DNA from 3 places in the Paenibacillus bovis genome. Region 2 is predicted to be linked to each of the others. Evidence: riboswitches for the same ligand, from Rfam matches in the RefSeq annotation. Region 2 holds a riboswitch; each other region holds the start of a gene.
What was found. A riboswitch is a leader RNA that binds a small molecule or an ion and turns the genes downstream of it on or off. The one in region 2 is predicted to bind glycine.
Positions count from the first base shown of each region.

Region 1 (5,431 bases), 1.6 Mb from region 2:
GCGGCATCGCATCCGTATACATGCCGGGAACGAGGAAATGTATATTTGGGGCGATCAGCACCGTATGATTCAGGTGATCCATAATCTGATCAGCAATGCGCTCAAATATTCACCAGATAGCATGGCGGTCGATATTAATATCAGACAGGAAGCCGACTCGGTCATTATTGCGATCGAAGATTATGGGATTGGTATTCCGGAGCAGGATCAGCCGCATGTATTTCGCAAATTTTTCCGTTCCCATTCGGCGGCTTCCCGCAAAATTAGCGGAACCGGACTGGGATTATACATCGCTAATCTGATCGTGCAAGATCATCAGGGTCAGCTGCAGGTCGTCTCCAATCCGGGTCATGGTTCCACGTTTATCCTGATGCTGCCAAAGTATACACCATTAACTTATTTTCTATAAAAAAGGTTGGCTCAGGCAGAAAATGAGCTCCTGAACCGTAAGTACGGAGTAACTTTGCCAAGAGGAATTGACAGTGTTATGCCGGCTGAATTAAGCTAGGGGTGACAAGGATAATGAGCAGAACCAAAGCGGGGATTTCCCCATGGAAATAGACTGCGAATGAAGATAGCGGGAGAGTCTGCGGATGTATGCGATCCGCCACCGAAGGAGCAAGCCGGCGGGAATGCCAGCCCCCGGTCAATCTCTCAGGTACCATGAACCGCTGCCGGACGCAACTCTGGAGAGAGCGCAAGCCACCCAAGGGGTATGATAGGCACAATGCCAGTATCGAAGATACCGGTATGCCCGTCCAAACTCTCAGGTAACGAGGACAGAGCAACAGGCCCTTGCAGGCCCTGCTCTGTCTTTTTTGTTGTCAGTTGGTACCGGATATGGAAAATGTATTATCAGCGGATACACACGGCGGAGAGCATCTATAGCACGACTCTGCCGGAATATAACTTGTTCAAGACAATAATCCACAGGCGCATATGCGGGAAAGAGGAATCAGAATGCGTTTTAAAAATGTATTCAACATTATCGGCCCATCCATGGTGGGTCCATCCAGTTCACATACGGCAGGAGCAGCACGTCTGGGGCGTGCGGCAAGGCAACTGCTGGGCGTTTGCCCGGAACATGCGGATATTATTCTGTACGGTTCATTTGCCGAAACGTACTGGGGACACGGTACCGATCTGGCACTGGTAGGCGGATTGCTGGACTACAGTCCCGATGATCCCCGCCTGCCGGATGCAGCGGAAGAAGCCGACCATCTCGGAATGACGATTCAATTTGATAAAGGAAGCGGTAATTATCCGCATCCGAACTTTGTACGTATTCGTCTGCAGCAGGGAGAGCGTACCGCCGAGCTGGCAGGCGCTTCTATCGGAGGCGGAAATATCGAAATTCATGAAATGAACGGGTTCGATCTCAGAGGGTCCGGGCAGTACCCGACGCTGGCGGTAGAGCATCAGGATAGCAAAGGAGTATTGGCGGATATTACGCGTACCCTGAGCGAGTCGGAGCTGAATATCGGCTTTATGGACGTGGATCGCAAATCACGCAGCGGTGAAGCAATGACAGTCATCGAACTTGATAGTGCCCCGGTTCAGGAAGTGCTGGATCGAATCGAGCAGCTGCCTCATGTGACTCGGGCAGTAGTTATTAATCTGGATTAATGGAAGGTTGTGAATCGGAATGCAATTCCGTTCGTTAAAAGATATTATCAGACTGTGTGAGGAACGTTCCGTAACGATAGCAGAACTGATGGTCGAAGAGCAGGTCAAGGAAACCGGCGTATCCCGCGAAGAAGTCATTCAGCAAATGACGGACTATTATCATATTATGAAAGAAGCTGTACACAAAGGGATTACAGAGGATACGGTTTCCCGCAGCGGATTGACCGGCGGCGATGCACGCCGGGTATACAATTATCTGAATAACGGAGAGACTGCATCCGGCAGCGATGCGACGCGTGCGATGTCCTATGCTCTTGCTGTATCCGAAGTAAATGCCTCGATGGGACGCATTATCGCGACGCCGACAGCAGGTTCCTGCGGCATTATTCCCGGTGTATTCGTAAGTACACAGGAGCGGTTTGGCTGGAGCGACGAGCAGATGGTCATGGGATTATTTGCTGCTGGAGCGATCGGTTATGTTATCGCCAATAACTCGTCGATCTCTGGCGCAGAGGGCGGCTGTCAGGCCGAGGTAGGATCTGCAATCGGTATGGCTGCAGGTGCAGTCGTCGAGCTGCGAGACGGTAGTCCCGAGCAAGCGATGCATGCAGTAGGTCTTGCTCTCAAAAATACGCTGGGGCTCATCTGTGATCCGGTAGCTGGATTAGTAGAGATTCCATGTATCGTCCGTAATGGACTGGGCGCAGTCAATGCACTGGCTGCTGCCGATATGGCACTGGCTGGCGTACGCAGTGCGATTCCTTCGGATGAAGTAGTAGATGTTATGCTGCAGGTAGGACGCTCTATGCCGAGTGAGCATCGTGAGACAGCCCGCGGCGGCCTGGCCCAGACCCCTACCGGTCGCAAAATTACAGAAGAACTGCGCCGTCGTAGACAGAATAACGGCAATTAAGATCGGAATCAACAGGATGATCTCCTGTCTTATTTCAATATAAAGACTGCCTGCTGCAGTACCTGAAGCCTCTGCTTTGTGCGGAGGCTTTTGAGTATACTGGTTATTATTCTACAACCAGCCAAAAAAGAGAAAAGATCCATAGAGTGCATCTTCAATATGGATTCACTTTTCATAAGCGTGTAAAAAGATGCTCTGAGGATTAGCCACTGTATCTCATCATTACAATACCAAAAACCGCCGTCATCAACAGGGATGACGGCGGTTATTTTTGTTATTGGATTAATCTTCAAGAACCAGCGGACGAAGCTTGGCTTCGATCTCTGTACGATGCGGCTCCAGGAATGGAGGCAGAGACAGTGTTTCGCCGAGCGAATCCATAGACTCATCAATATCGAACCCCGGTGTATCGGTCGAGAGCTCGAACAGAATGCCGTTTGGCTCACGGAAGTAGAGCGCGCGGAAATAGTGACGGTCAACTTTACCGGAGTTGGGAATACCCAGTTTGGATAATTTCTCCGACCAGGCATTGTATTGTTCTTCATTCGGTACACGGAAAGCGACGTGATGGACACCCCCGCGGCCAAGACGGGCAAATGGCAGCTCCGGACGTGTCTCGATATGAATTTCGGCACCTGCACCGCCTTCACCGGTAGCATATACCTGAATATCGGCATGCTGCTCACCAGCCAGAGATGGATAGGAACCGACATGGCGAAAGCCGAGTACTTCGGTCAAAATCATTACCGTGTTATCAGGGTTGGCTACCGTCAGTGTCACCGGTCCCAAACCGAGAATACCGTGTTCTACCGGTACATCCGAACCCGCCCATGCCTGACCGGGTGCAACGCCTTGCTCATTGTTGTCGGCTACCAGAATCAGACGGGTACCTTCAAAATCTTGGAAAGCAAGCGTATCGCGTCCGGCACGGGATTTGATTTCTTCGTGCGTTACATTAAGGCTGTCAAAACGATCGGACCAGTATTGCAGAGCTGCAGTATCAGCTACACGCAGGGAAGAAGCAGAAATACTGGATACACCCTGATACGTTGGACCAATGCCCGGCAGATCAAAAAAGGTCAATTCACTGCCCGGAGAAGCAACGCCATCTCCGTAAAAGAGGTGATAGGAAGTGGTATCGTCCTGATTGACTCCTTTTTTGACAAGACGCATTCCCATTACTTTGGTATAAAAATCAAAATTCTTTTCCGCTTTGCCTGTCATGATCGAGACGTGGTGAATACCTAACAGTTCCATAATCATCATCCTCCTGAGATTGTATATATAAATTGTTTTTGTATTTGAAATCTTAATGTTAAGATAATTATAGCATGAGTTTGGAAGAATACAAGAGGGTAGGCGAATTTTTGTGAGAAAAGTATAGTAGCTTTATTAAAAGGGAATATGAATCTGCATAAATTCATATAGAAAAAGAGGATTATACAGCAAAAAGACCATCCGATAGTATACGGATGGTCTTTGATACATTCAGATCATCAAGCCGTCAAGATCTGTAACAATAAGAAGTCATTAATGATTCGACAATCCGCCGCTTTCTGCGCGTGTTGTTACACGTGTGCGGTAAGTGTCGGTCTCCAGACCAATTTGCGGGAATACTTTGTTGAGGTCAGGGAATTTGGCAAGAATCTGCTTGTTGTCTGTACGCAGATCCATTTTGCTGTAATCGTAAAATCCTGCCTGTCCTACACTATTGATAAAGTCATTACCTGCGATCGTGGTATCTCCTTTTTTGGGAACCACGACACTTGGTGTGTTAACCAGCATATTATCTGTCATTTTGGTTCCGTTTGGATATTCGGGATGCCAGCTTGGGTCCAGGATGCTGCTCCACAGGGTATGATTATAACCATACTTTTGCTGAAGCGTTTTGCCGTATTGGGCCCATGGATTGCTAGTTGGATTCATCTCGCGCAGCTGGTCGGCGAAAATGCTGTTCACGCCATGGCTTTTGTTATCGCCGCGCTGATCAATCTGAATCATATTGGAATCGACTACCAGATTGTTTTTGGCAATATTATCATGACCATTTAGCAGAATTCCTTTGGTAGAGCCCTGAATAATATTGTACTGGTAGTTATCTCCGCTATCGGCTCCATCCGAATAGAAACCATTGGAGCGTTTGTTATGATGAATAAAGTTATAGCGGAGCACGTTGCCATACGATGCCCAGTCCTGTGCGGTATAGAAGGCACCGGTGTCACCTTCGATCAATGACGTATTGTGTACTTCATTGTATTCAAAAGTCAGATTGTTGCTGTATACGTAGCGTACAGCATCTTTGGGAACATCATGCATCAGGTTATGGTCAAACGTGATACCGACCGAGTTGCGAACCAGAATCGGCTCCAAGTGAGTCAGCTCACCTACATGATGAATATGATTATTGGTGACGCGACTATTGGCAGCAGTCAGGCTTTTGCGGTCACCAGAATCATTGATGCTGATTCCGAATCCGCCCAGTTCATAAATGTCATTGCTTTGGAACAGGTTGGAAGAACCGCCTACATCTAGTATTCCGCCGTTACCCAGATTACGCAGGGTGTTGGCAGCCACTGTAATATGCCCGCTGTTTTTGAGTTCAATCCCGTTGCCCATACTACCTTCAATTGTAAAGCCTAGCAGCTGCACATAGGAGGCATTTTTGAACGAGACCACCGGATTTTCATTATCGGCAACAATCATATTCAGGTTCTGGATTTTGCCGCCTTTTGGATAGTAATAAAGCTTATGATCCTTGAAGTCGAGTGCCCATTCACCTGGCTGATCAATTTCGTCCAGATAGTTGATTGCCCGCCATTCTTCAATACCTGTTCCGATCCGGTAAGGAGCACGGATCTTGGCTGTATATCCCGAATCATATGCTGACTCATA
Region 1 is NZ_CP013023.1:4,367,226-4,372,656, reverse strand. It holds gene AR543_RS18575 (ATP-binding protein) at 1-409, shown strand, start outside; glycine riboswitch at 569-681, shown strand; gene sdaAB (L-serine ammonia-lyase, iron-sulfur-dependent subunit beta) at 961-1,626, shown strand; gene sdaAA (L-serine ammonia-lyase, iron-sulfur-dependent, subunit alpha) at 1,646-2,539, shown strand; gene AR543_RS18560 (ring-cleaving dioxygenase) at 2,822-3,796, opposite strand; gene AR543_RS18555 (right-handed parallel beta-helix repeat-containing protein) at 4,070-5,431, opposite strand, start outside.
Region 1: it holds a riboswitch for glycine, as region 2 does, so the genes downstream of both, sdaAB (L-serine ammonia-lyase, iron-sulfur-dependent subunit beta) here and AR543_RS02530 (amino acid permease) in region 2, are expected to answer to the same signal.

Region 2 (5,431 bases):
GGCAGATTTCTGAATAAGTGACACACAAATATCATTTCAGAATAATAAACAGGAGATGAATAACATGGCTGTATTTGATGACTTTGCCAAATTGGATATTCGCACCGGAACCATTATGAAAGCTGAGTTTTTTGCCAAGGCCAGAGTGCCTGCGATCAAGCTGGAGATTGATTTTGGACAGGAGATTGGATATAAAACGTCCAGTGCCCAGATTACCAAAAGATATACAGCTGAAGAGTTGGTGGGTCGACAGATTATAGGGATTGTAAATTTTCCGCCACGGCGTATCGCTGGATTTGATTCGGAAGTGCTGGTATTGGGAGGTATTCCAGATGAGGGGGATGTCGTTCTGCTCCAACCGGATGTTCCTCTTCCTAATGGCATACCAATAGGCTGAACAACAATAATTTCAGGCAAAAGGGATAGGGATGGAATCGTTCCTATCCCTTTTTCTGTTAAATTCACAAAATGGATAAATATTTTTGCGCACTCTTTGATGCAAACGGTTGCATAAATCAAAAGATAAGACTATAATAACTTATAATTTCATACCAAATGCAATACGTATTCAATCGTCTGTTTCTCCACAGTTATCCCAGGAAACCTGGCACAACGCAATTAGTTACACTTTGGCCTACATAGTTTACTGAAAACCCTTACTTCGGCTTTTGAGCAAACGATTGCGCAAAAACAGCTTCTTGGCCATTACCGATGAAGAACAGTAACAATCTATGGAATCGGATTAGGAGGATATTATGTTAGCAGAACAGCTTAATAAAAAAGGCAACAAAGTTACCCGGCAGCACCTGCCTAAGCTTCCCCTTCATATGATCTGGATGATCAGCTTTGGATTTTTGGGAGTACAGATGGCGTTCTCACTGCAAAGCTCCAATATGGGACGTATTTTTCAGACGATTGGTGCCGACCCTCATAGCCTCGGATTCTTCTTTATCCTGCCGCCGCTGGCAGGTCTGATTGTACAGCCGCTGGTTGGCTATTTCTCGGATCGTACATGGATGCCGAAGCTAGGACGGCGTATTCCGTACCTGTTGATGGGCGCGATTGTCGCCGTTATCGTGATGTGTCTGCTGCCCAACTCGGGCAGCTTCGGCTTTGGTCCGATGGCTGCGCTTACCTTTGGCGCGATTACGATTTTGTTTATGGATGTATCCTCGAACGTAGCCATGCAGCCTTTTAAAATGATGGTTGGCGATATGGTCAACGAGGAGCAAAAGGGATTTGCCTACTCGATCCAAAGCTTTCTGTCCAACAGCGGCGCGGTAATCGCTTGTATTTTCCCGTTTCTGCTAACGATGCTGGGTGTATCGAATAATGCGGCACCGGGTGTCGTTCCGCAATCTGTAGTCATTTCCTTCTATGTGGGGGCGATTGTACTGATCGTCTGCAGTCTGTTCACGGTATTCAAAGTCAAAGAATATACGCCAGCCGAATATGCAGCCTACCACGGAATTACAGACGAGAACAAGCCAAAGGCGGGCATGATGAGCCTGCTGCGCACAGCGCCACGGGTGTTCTGGACGGTGTCTCTGGTACAGCTGTTCTGCTGGATGGGATTCCAGTATCTGTGGACGTATGGTACGGGAGCAGTCGCAGCAAATGTATGGAACACAGCTGATCCTTCCAGTGCTGCATATCAGGCAGCAGGTAACTGGTTCGGCATTCTGTCGGCGGTACAATCGGTGGCAGCTGTACTGTGGTCACTCGTACTCGCCAATATGTCGAACAACAAGCGCAAAACCTGGTATGCACTCAGCTTGGTGCTGGGCGGTATCGGATTTGGCTCGGTCTTCTTCATTCACAGCCAGGGCGCTTTGGTCGTATCCTTCCTGCTGATCGGTATTGCCTGGGCAGCGATGATGACGTTCCCGTTCACCATGCTGACCAATGCACTGTCCGGGGAAAATATGGGTACGTATCTGGGTCTGTTCAACGGCAGTATCTGCCTGCCGCAGATTATCGCTTCCTGCCTGAGCTTCGCTCTGTTCCCGGCACTCGGTTCCTCGATGCCGGTCATGATCCTGATTTCCGGTGTGCTGCTGGTAATTGGTGCCTTTACGGTAGGCACGATCAAAGAAACCTATGCAAGACGAGATCAGACATTGAACTAACATGGTAGGTATAGGCCGTATAAGCCTGAACCTGGCACGAACCTTCTGAAGAAGGAAGAGATTATACATCTCTTCCTTCTTTTTTTAATATTCGCATTATCCTGCCCCATTGCTGCTTTCTTTAATTTACAGATAATTACTTTAATGATAGTATGAACCCATCTGGTACAAAGGAGGGTGGCACTCAATGATTCATTCCATGCGTTTACGCTAAGCAGCCGAAAAAGACGAATCCCTATTGAGGTGGGCTTTTTTTGTGATGCTTGTCGTTACGTATATGGACATTGACTGCGATCCGGACGGCTGTCTGTTGTGTTGTCCCGCTATGTTCCTGTACGTCATGAAGCAGATCCGGCCCCTGTAGGCGTTGATCTGCTTTTTTGCTGCTTTATCTGTACAGAAAAGGAGAGGGTATCATTATGTATGCAGATTGGAAACGAAAATTCGCATTCATTTTTAGCGGGCAGATCTTCTCGATCCTGACATCTTCGATGGTACAATTCGCGATTATCTGGCATCTGACCGAAACGACAGGCTCGGCTTCGGTATTAATGATTGCAGCGCTGGTTGGATTTATGCCGCAGGCACTGCTCGGGCCATTTATAGGGGTATGGCTGGACCGCTGGAACCGCAAGTTCACCATGATTGTAGCGGACAGTGTAATAGCGGTATCCAGTCTTGCACTCGGGGTATATTATTTGGCTGGAGAGCCGAGTCTGTGGGTGGTCTATGTGGTGCTGTTTATCCGCTCGGCGGCTTCGGCTTTTCATGGACCTTCCTTTCAGGCAGCGATTCCGCTGATTGCGCCGGAAGATCAACTGACCCGGGTAGCCGGATGGCATCAGCTGGTATTCTCCGCCTCGAGTGTACTGGGTCCGGCACTGGGTATTGCCGTATACTCGGCTACTTCACTCGGAACACTGCTGCTGCTCGATGTCGCAGGAGCATTGATCGCCAATGTGATGCTGATCATGGTTCGGATCGATCAGCCGAAGCAGGAGATTCAGGAGACTCCTTCCTTTCGGCGCGAATTCGTTCTGGGCTGGAAGACATTGATCTCGGATCAATCGATAGTGACGATTACGATCGCGATGGCTGTATTCAGTGTCGTCTTTATGCCGCTGGCGATGCTGTTTCCGCTAATGACGCTGTCGCACTTTGGCCGTGGCGGATACAGCGCCAGTCTGATTGAAGCCGTATTCGGCATAGGCATGATCCTGGGCAGCATGCTGTTGTCCGTGCTGGCGTCCAAATGGAAGGATTCCACGTATATCAGTCTGAGTCTGGGCATCATCGGAATAACCTGCATGGTGAGCGGCATGATCAGCAGCAGCGCCTTCTGGGGATTCGCGGCTCTGTCTTTTCTGATGGGCGCGGCGGCTCCACTGTTCAATGGACCGTATATGGCGATGATCCAGAAAGCCTATGAACCGGAGATGCTGGGACGGGTTCTTTCGCTGATTACGAGTATCGGGCTGCTATGCTCGCCGATCGGATTGGCTCTGGCTGGTCCGGTAGTGGACCGGTATGGCGTTCAGGTATGGTTTTTCTGGTCCGGTATTATCGTGGCACTGGTAGGACTGGCGATGTTTATACGATTGTATGGCATTCCCCAGCCAGGTGAGGAGAAGCAGGCACTGGATTAAGCAGAAAACAGGCAGGCTTATCGTGCATGTGTAATTTTTTTCACTGATGGATTGCTTACATTGCCGGTAATATGGTAGCATAGCAATACCGTTTTATAACTTCATAATTATTCAAGGGCTATGATTGCTATGGATCACACTATAGCAGGAGCAGCTTCTGGAGAGACTGCGGATTAACCGCGGCGCCGAAGGGTTCACAATCTCAGGCAAAAGGACAGAAGAGTACCGAATATATATTTGTCATGCGGATCGTTGCGATCCATAGGGCAGGTGTATATTTTGATATTCTTGTGCACTCGAGATTGGATGATATCCAGTCTCTTTTTTTATGGATTTTTACGTAAATTACGCAAGGATTGAGGGGGAAATCAGTATGGCACAGAAAGAATTAAAAAGAGAACTTGCCAATCGGCACGTACAGCTGATTGCGATCGGAGGTACGATTGGTACGGGGTTATTCCTCGGATCGGGCAAAGCGATCGAGAAGGCAGGACCTTCGATTATTATCACGTATCTGATCGTCGGCATGGCTATCTTTTTCGTAATGAGGGCACTGGGCGAGCTGCTGCTCTCCAAAGCAGGCTATCAGTCATTCACGGATATCGCCGAAGATTATCTGGGGCCCAAAGCCGCTTTTATCACCGGCTGGACCTACTGGTTCTGCTGGATTATGACCGCAATGGCGGATGTAATCGCGGTAGGCGTATATGTGCAGTATTGGCTCGATATTCCGCAGTGGATGCCGGCAGTCCTGTGCCTGATTATTCTGCTGGGGCTCAATCTGATGACGGTCAAGAATTTTGGGGAACTAGAATTCTGGTTCGCGCTGATCAAGGTAATTACCATTCTGGCACTGATCGGTCTCGGAATAGTGCTGCTGATCATGGGATTCAAGACCGATGCAGGCTCGGTAACGGTCCGCAATCTGTGGGAGCACGGCGGGATCTTCCCGAACGGAGTCACCGGTTTCCTGTTTTCGTTCCAGATGGTCGTCTTCGCCTATGTAGGTGTAGAGCTGGTCGGTGTATCGGCCGCGGAAACGGCTGATCCGCAGAAAAATATTCCGTCGGCGATCAACAAGATTCCGCTGCGCATTCTGTTTTTCTATGTGGGCGCATTGATTGTTCTGCTCTGCATCAATCCATGGACACAGCTGAGTCCGGCGGAAAGTCCTTTTGTACGTACTTTTACCCTCGTCGGTATTCCAGTCGCAGCGGGAATTATCAACTTTGTCGTACTCACCTCGGCGGCATCTGCGTGCAACAGCGGCATGTTCTCGACCAGCCGGATTTTATATAACCTGAGCCGCAAAGGACAAGCTCCCCAAAAGCTGGGTGAGCTCAATCGCAATCATGTACCAGGCAGCTCCTTGTTCGTCTCGACGCTGGTGATCTCCGGTGGCGCGCTGCTGAGCAAGCTGATTCCAGGGCAGGCTTTTGAGATCGTAACGACGATCAGTGCGATTTGCTTTATCTGGGTGTGGGGCGTTATTCTGGTCTGTCATATCCGGTACAAAAGAAAACGCCGCGATCTGCATAATGCGTCCACGTTCAAAGCGCCTCTGACTCCATTTATCAATTATGCGGTACTGGCACTGTTCGCTGCGATCCTGATCATTATGCTAATCGCCGAGGAGACACGCCCGGCGCTGCTGTG
Region 2 is NZ_CP013023.1:588,572-594,002, reverse strand. It holds gene AR543_RS02550 (DMT family transporter) at 1-17, shown strand, start outside; gene csaA (chaperone CsaA) at 65-397, shown strand; gene AR543_RS02540 (SLC45 family MFS transporter) at 756-2,129, shown strand; gene AR543_RS02535 (MFS transporter) at 2,549-3,775, shown strand; glycine riboswitch at 3,923-4,003, shown strand; gene AR543_RS02530 (amino acid permease) at 4,149-5,431, shown strand, end outside.

Region 3 (5,431 bases), 1.4 Mb from region 2:
GATATCAATACCTGTTGACCGCTCGATTAATCCTGTGCGTGTTCAGCGTAAGCTTTGGCATCCATCAGTTTGGATAACGCGCTTTCCAAATCACCGTTTACTTTCAATTCGATCATCCATCCGCGTCCATAAGGATCGGAATTGACCAGCTCGGGCTCCGTTTCCAGATCAGTATTGAACGTAACGACCGTACCTGCCAGTGGACAGAACAGCTCTGATGCCGTTTTGACAGATTCCACTGTTCCTACTTCTTCGTCAGCAGCTACTTCGCGACCTACTTTTGGCAGTTCCACAAATACGATATCTCCCAGTTGATGCTGAGCAAAATCAGTAATGCCAATACGTACCGTGTCTTCATTGATACGTTCTACCCATTCGTGCTCTTCACTGTACAACAATTGGTCTTTGATCTCACTCATTGTCTCATTCCTCCGGTTCATGTCATGATTTGGTTCCTGATGCCACAAGCGTATAGTAAGGAAGATTGCGCTGTCAAGAGTCTTGACATCACTCTATGAATCAAGTATTAATATAATATACATACATTTTTAACACTTTTATTACTCAATGTTCGGAAATACATAACATCATATGTGAGCGGATGAACGTACAGGGAGAGACTGCCACCAGCATCAGGGCAGCGCCGAAGGAGTAAGCCGTTATGGTGAATCTCTCAGGCAAAAGGACCTGTACTGGACGCGGCTCTGGAGAGAATCCGAAGGTTATGAGTAGTTATAATCATAATGCCTGAACGGATCACCAAAGGGGAAACTTATGTCGGTTCTGTGCTGTTACGAGGAGTATAGCATACCGTAATGGATTATGCTGTATGATCATAACGCATCGGGTGAATAAGGTAACTCTCAGGTACCAAGGACAGGGAGGAAAGGAAAATGCGGGCAATGCCTGTTTATTTCCTGACCCTCCCTGTTTTTTTGTTTTTATCAAATAAACCATGAGGTGAATCATTCATGACTACAGAGCTCAAGCGTACACCGCTATACCCGTTATATGCTGCATCCGGTTCTCCACGTTGTATTGATTTTGGCGGCTGGGAACTGCCTGTCCAGTTTAGAGGTATTCAAAAAGAGCATGAAGCCGTTCGCGAACAAGCAGGACTGTTCGATGTTTCCCACATGGGTGAAGTGATGATCAGCGGCAACGGATCACTGGCTTATCTGCAAAATATGCTTACCAATGATGTATCCCGGCTGCAGGATGGACAGGCCCAGTACACATTGATGTGCTATCCGACCGGAGGAGTTGTGGACGACCTGCTGGTCTATCGATTGGAAGAAGAGCATTATATGCTGGTCATTAATGCTTCCAATATTGATAAGGATATAGAGTGGCTACAGGAGCATTTGCCGGAAAGTGTAACGCTGCAAAACATCTCCGAACAGACAGCCCTGATCGCTTTGCAGGGACCGCTGGCTGCCAATATTCTGGCCAAAGCAACCGGCAGTAAAGAGTACAGTGAACTTCCCGGATTTTCTTTCGTAGCGAATGCAGAGCTGTTTGGCGTCAAAGTGATCCTGTCCCGTACCGGTTATACCGGCGAAGACGGTTACGAGATTTATGCTCCTGCCGATCAAGCAGGTGAAATCTGGACCGGACTACTCGCCGCAGGAGAACCCGACGGACTCGTGCCATGCGGACTCGGTGCGCGGGATACACTGCGATTTGAAGCCAAGCTGCCTCTGTATGGACAGGAATTGTCTGCAGATATTACCCCACTGGAAGCGGGTCTTGGTTTCTTTGTAAAGCTGGACAAAGGCGACTTTATCGGACGCGATGTGCTGGTTAAACAAAAAGAACAGGGCACTCCCCGCAAGCTGGTCGGTGTCGAATTAATCGATCGCGGTATTCCGCGCTCCCATTATCCGGTATTTCTTGAAGGCCGCCAGATTGGCGAAGTGACTACCGGTACACAGTCTCCCACTCTCAAGCGTAATCTGGGACTGGCTTTGATCGAGGCTGAACATGCCGTTATAGGTACAGCCATCGAAATAGAGATTCGCGGTAAATTGCTCAAAGCCGAAGTAGTCAAAGCTCCCTTTTACAAAAGAAAGCCGGTAACTGTCTGATCGTTTGCTGTGGCATTCCTATGAGTACGACAAAGGTGGGCTGTATGATCCATTGATCATCTGCTGTCATTATTTTTCCTTATATCCATCTACATCTTTATTTCTATTCATAACATACATCTCATAACATATATCTGGTTGCATAACAGCACGTCGTTTCTACCATTACCCGGCAGCCTGATCTGCCAAAAGGAGTATATATAATGAAAAAGCATCGCTATATTCCGATGACGCCGCAAAATGAAGCGGATATGCTGGCTGTTGTCGGCGCGTCATCCATAGAGGATCTGTTCAAGGATATTCCGGCCGCTGTCCGTTATCAGGGTACGCTGCCTATGTCGGAGATGCTGGACGAATATGCGCTCACCCGTCATATGGGACAACTGGCTGGCCGCAATGCAGATACCGATCGTTATACGAGCTTTCTCGGAGCAGGCATTTATGATCATCATGTCCCATCGGTCATCAATCATGTAATCTCCCGTTCTGAATTCTATACAGCGTATACTCCATATCAACCGGAGATCAGCCAGGGCGAGCTGCAGGCGATTTTTGAATTCCAGTCCTATATCTGTGAACTGACTGGAATGGCTGTAGCCAATGCGAGTATGTATGATGGAGCAACTGCTCTGGCCGAAGCCGCTTCACTGGCAGCTTCCGCAACCCGCCGCACCAAGATTGTCGCTTTCTCCACGATTCATCCGGAAGCGCGCGCTGTTGTACGCAGTTATGCACGCGGTCTGAATCTGGAAGTGGTTGAAGTTGCCTATGGTGACGGAGTAACAGATATCAGCGCACTCGCCGAAGTACTTGACGATCAGACAGCAGCTGTACTGGTACAATCGCCGAACTTCTTTGGTGGTATTGAAGGTATTCGCGCTGCTGCCGATCTGGCTCATGAGCGCGGCGCCCTGCTCGTCGTCAGTACCAATCCAATTTCACTCGGACTGCTCGAAGCACCGGGCAAGCTCGGAGCCGATATCGTAGTCGGTGATGCACAACCGCTCGGTATATCCATGTCTCTCGGCGGCCCTACCTGTGGATTTTTCGCGGTGTCACAAGCACAGATGCGCCGTATGCCTGGACGAATCGTCGGCCAGACCAAAGACAGTGATGGCAAGCGCGGCTTTGTACTGACGCTGCAGACCCGTGAACAGCATATACGCCGTGATAAAGCGACTTCCAATATTTGTTCCAATCAGGCGCTGCTCGCCCTGTCCGCCTCTGTCTATATGTCGATTATGGGTAAACAGGGAATGATCGATGTGGCAGATTTGAATATTCAAAAAGCCCACTATGCTGCACAGAAACTGTCTGCTGTAGCCGGGCTGAAGCTGACATTCCAGTCTCCTTTTTTCAATGAATTCGTGATTACTCTGCCAGAAGGCACCTCTGCTGCCGAGCTGAATCTGAAGCTGCTGGAGCAGGGCGTTATCGGTGGATATGATCTGGGTCTATCCTATCCGGAATTATCCGGTCACATGCTGTTTGCCGTAACGGAAAAGCGTACCAAATCCGAGATTGATCAATTGGCTACCCAACTGGAGGCATCCCTATGACAAACGAAATGATAACGACAACCAATACAGATACTCCTTCCACAGCTACAGCATCCAATGAATTAATTGGTGCAGTAATCAAGGAAAAAGCACTGATCTTCGAACTTAGCCAGCCTGGCCGGGTCGGCTACTCTTTGCCGGAATGTGATGTACCTCGCGTGGAAGCCAGTTCGGTAATTCCTCAGGACATGCTGCGCAGTGAAGCAGCTGCCCTGCCGGAAGTATACGAAGTCGATGTTATCCGTCACTATACCGAGCTATCCCGCCTGAACTTTGGTGTGGATAACGGATTCTACCCGCTCGGTTCCTGTACAATGAAATACAATCCAAAAATCAATGAAGATGTAGCCCGTTATGCCGGATTCGCCAAAATCCATCCGTATCAGCCTGAGACCAGTATTCAGGGAGCACTGGAAATGCTGCATACCCTGCAAAACGATCTGGCTGTTCTGACCGGTATGGATGCCGTGACCCTACAGCCTGCTGCCGGAGCACACGGAGAATGGACCGGTCTGATGATGATTCGTGCCTATCACGAAAAACGCGGTGAACATCGAACCAAAGTCATCGTGCCTGATTCTTCGCACGGTACGAACCCGGCCAGTGCGACTGTCGCCGGATTCCAGACCATTACTATTCCTTCGAATGAAAAAGGTCTGGTCGATCTGGAAGCTCTGCGTACAGCCGTTGGACCGGATACAGCAGCGCTGATGCTGACGAATCCGAATACACTGGGACTGTTCGAAGAACAGATTACCGAGATTGCCCAAGTTGTGCACGAAGCCGGCGGCCTGCTCTACTACGATGGTGCCAACTCCAATGCGATCATGGGCATCACTCGTCCGGGCGATATGGGCTTTGATGTGGTCCATCTGAATTTGCATAAGACGATGAGTACGCCTCACGGTGGTGGTGGTCCGGGAGCCGGTCCTGTTGGTGTGAAAAGCAGACTGCTGCCTTTCCTGCCAGAGCCGGTCGTCGAGAAGCTCGAAGATGGCAGCTACACACTGCGCTCCGGTTCACCGGATTCTATTGGTCGTGTCAAAGCGTACTATGGCAACTTTGGTATTCTGGTACGCGCCTATACGTATATCCGTACCTACGGTCCGGAAGGTCTGCGCCGGGTATCCGAATGTGCAGTGCTGAACGCCAACTACATGATGCATCGCCTCAAAGATCATTACATTATGCCGTATGACAATGTATGCAAACACGAATTCGTGATGTCCGGCAAAGGGCTAAAACAGTACGGCGTACGCACACTCGATGTTGCCAAACGATTACTTGATTTTGGCTATCATCCGCCTACCGTCTACTTCCCGCTCAATGTGGAAGAATGCATCATGATCGAACCGACCGAGACCGAAAGCAAAGAAACGCTGGATGCCTTTATCGATACAATGATCCAGATAGCAAATGAAGCCAAAGAAACACCGGAATTAGTAATTAATGCGCCATACACGACGGTGGTCAAACGTCTGGATGAAGCAACTGCAGCCCGCAAGCCGGTACTCAACTGCGCTTGCAGTTAATTCGCGAAGACTTCAGGATGCGTTATTATAAGGGCAGCTTCACTATGTCCGAGATGGTGTTTATTAGAAAAGATAATATTGGTTCTATGAGATAATGATTATTATAAAAGGTAATAATCATATAAGAGATCACGTTGATGGTAAAGAAGGATATTCAGCGCAACAGGTCACGATTATTATAAAAGATAATATTTATCGTATGAGATCATGTTGATGATATAAGCTAATGTTGATCCTAAAAGACAATATTCAG
Region 3 is NZ_CP013023.1:4,574,911-4,580,341, forward strand. It holds gene gcvH (glycine cleavage system protein GcvH) at 27-419, opposite strand; glycine riboswitch at 602-699, shown strand; gene gcvT (glycine cleavage system aminomethyltransferase GcvT) at 972-2,087, shown strand; gene gcvPA (aminomethyl-transferring glycine dehydrogenase subunit GcvPA) at 2,291-3,646, shown strand; gene gcvPB (aminomethyl-transferring glycine dehydrogenase subunit GcvPB) at 3,643-5,178, shown strand.
Region 3: it holds a riboswitch for glycine, as region 2 does, so the genes downstream of both, gcvT (glycine cleavage system aminomethyltransferase GcvT) here and AR543_RS02530 (amino acid permease) in region 2, are expected to answer to the same signal.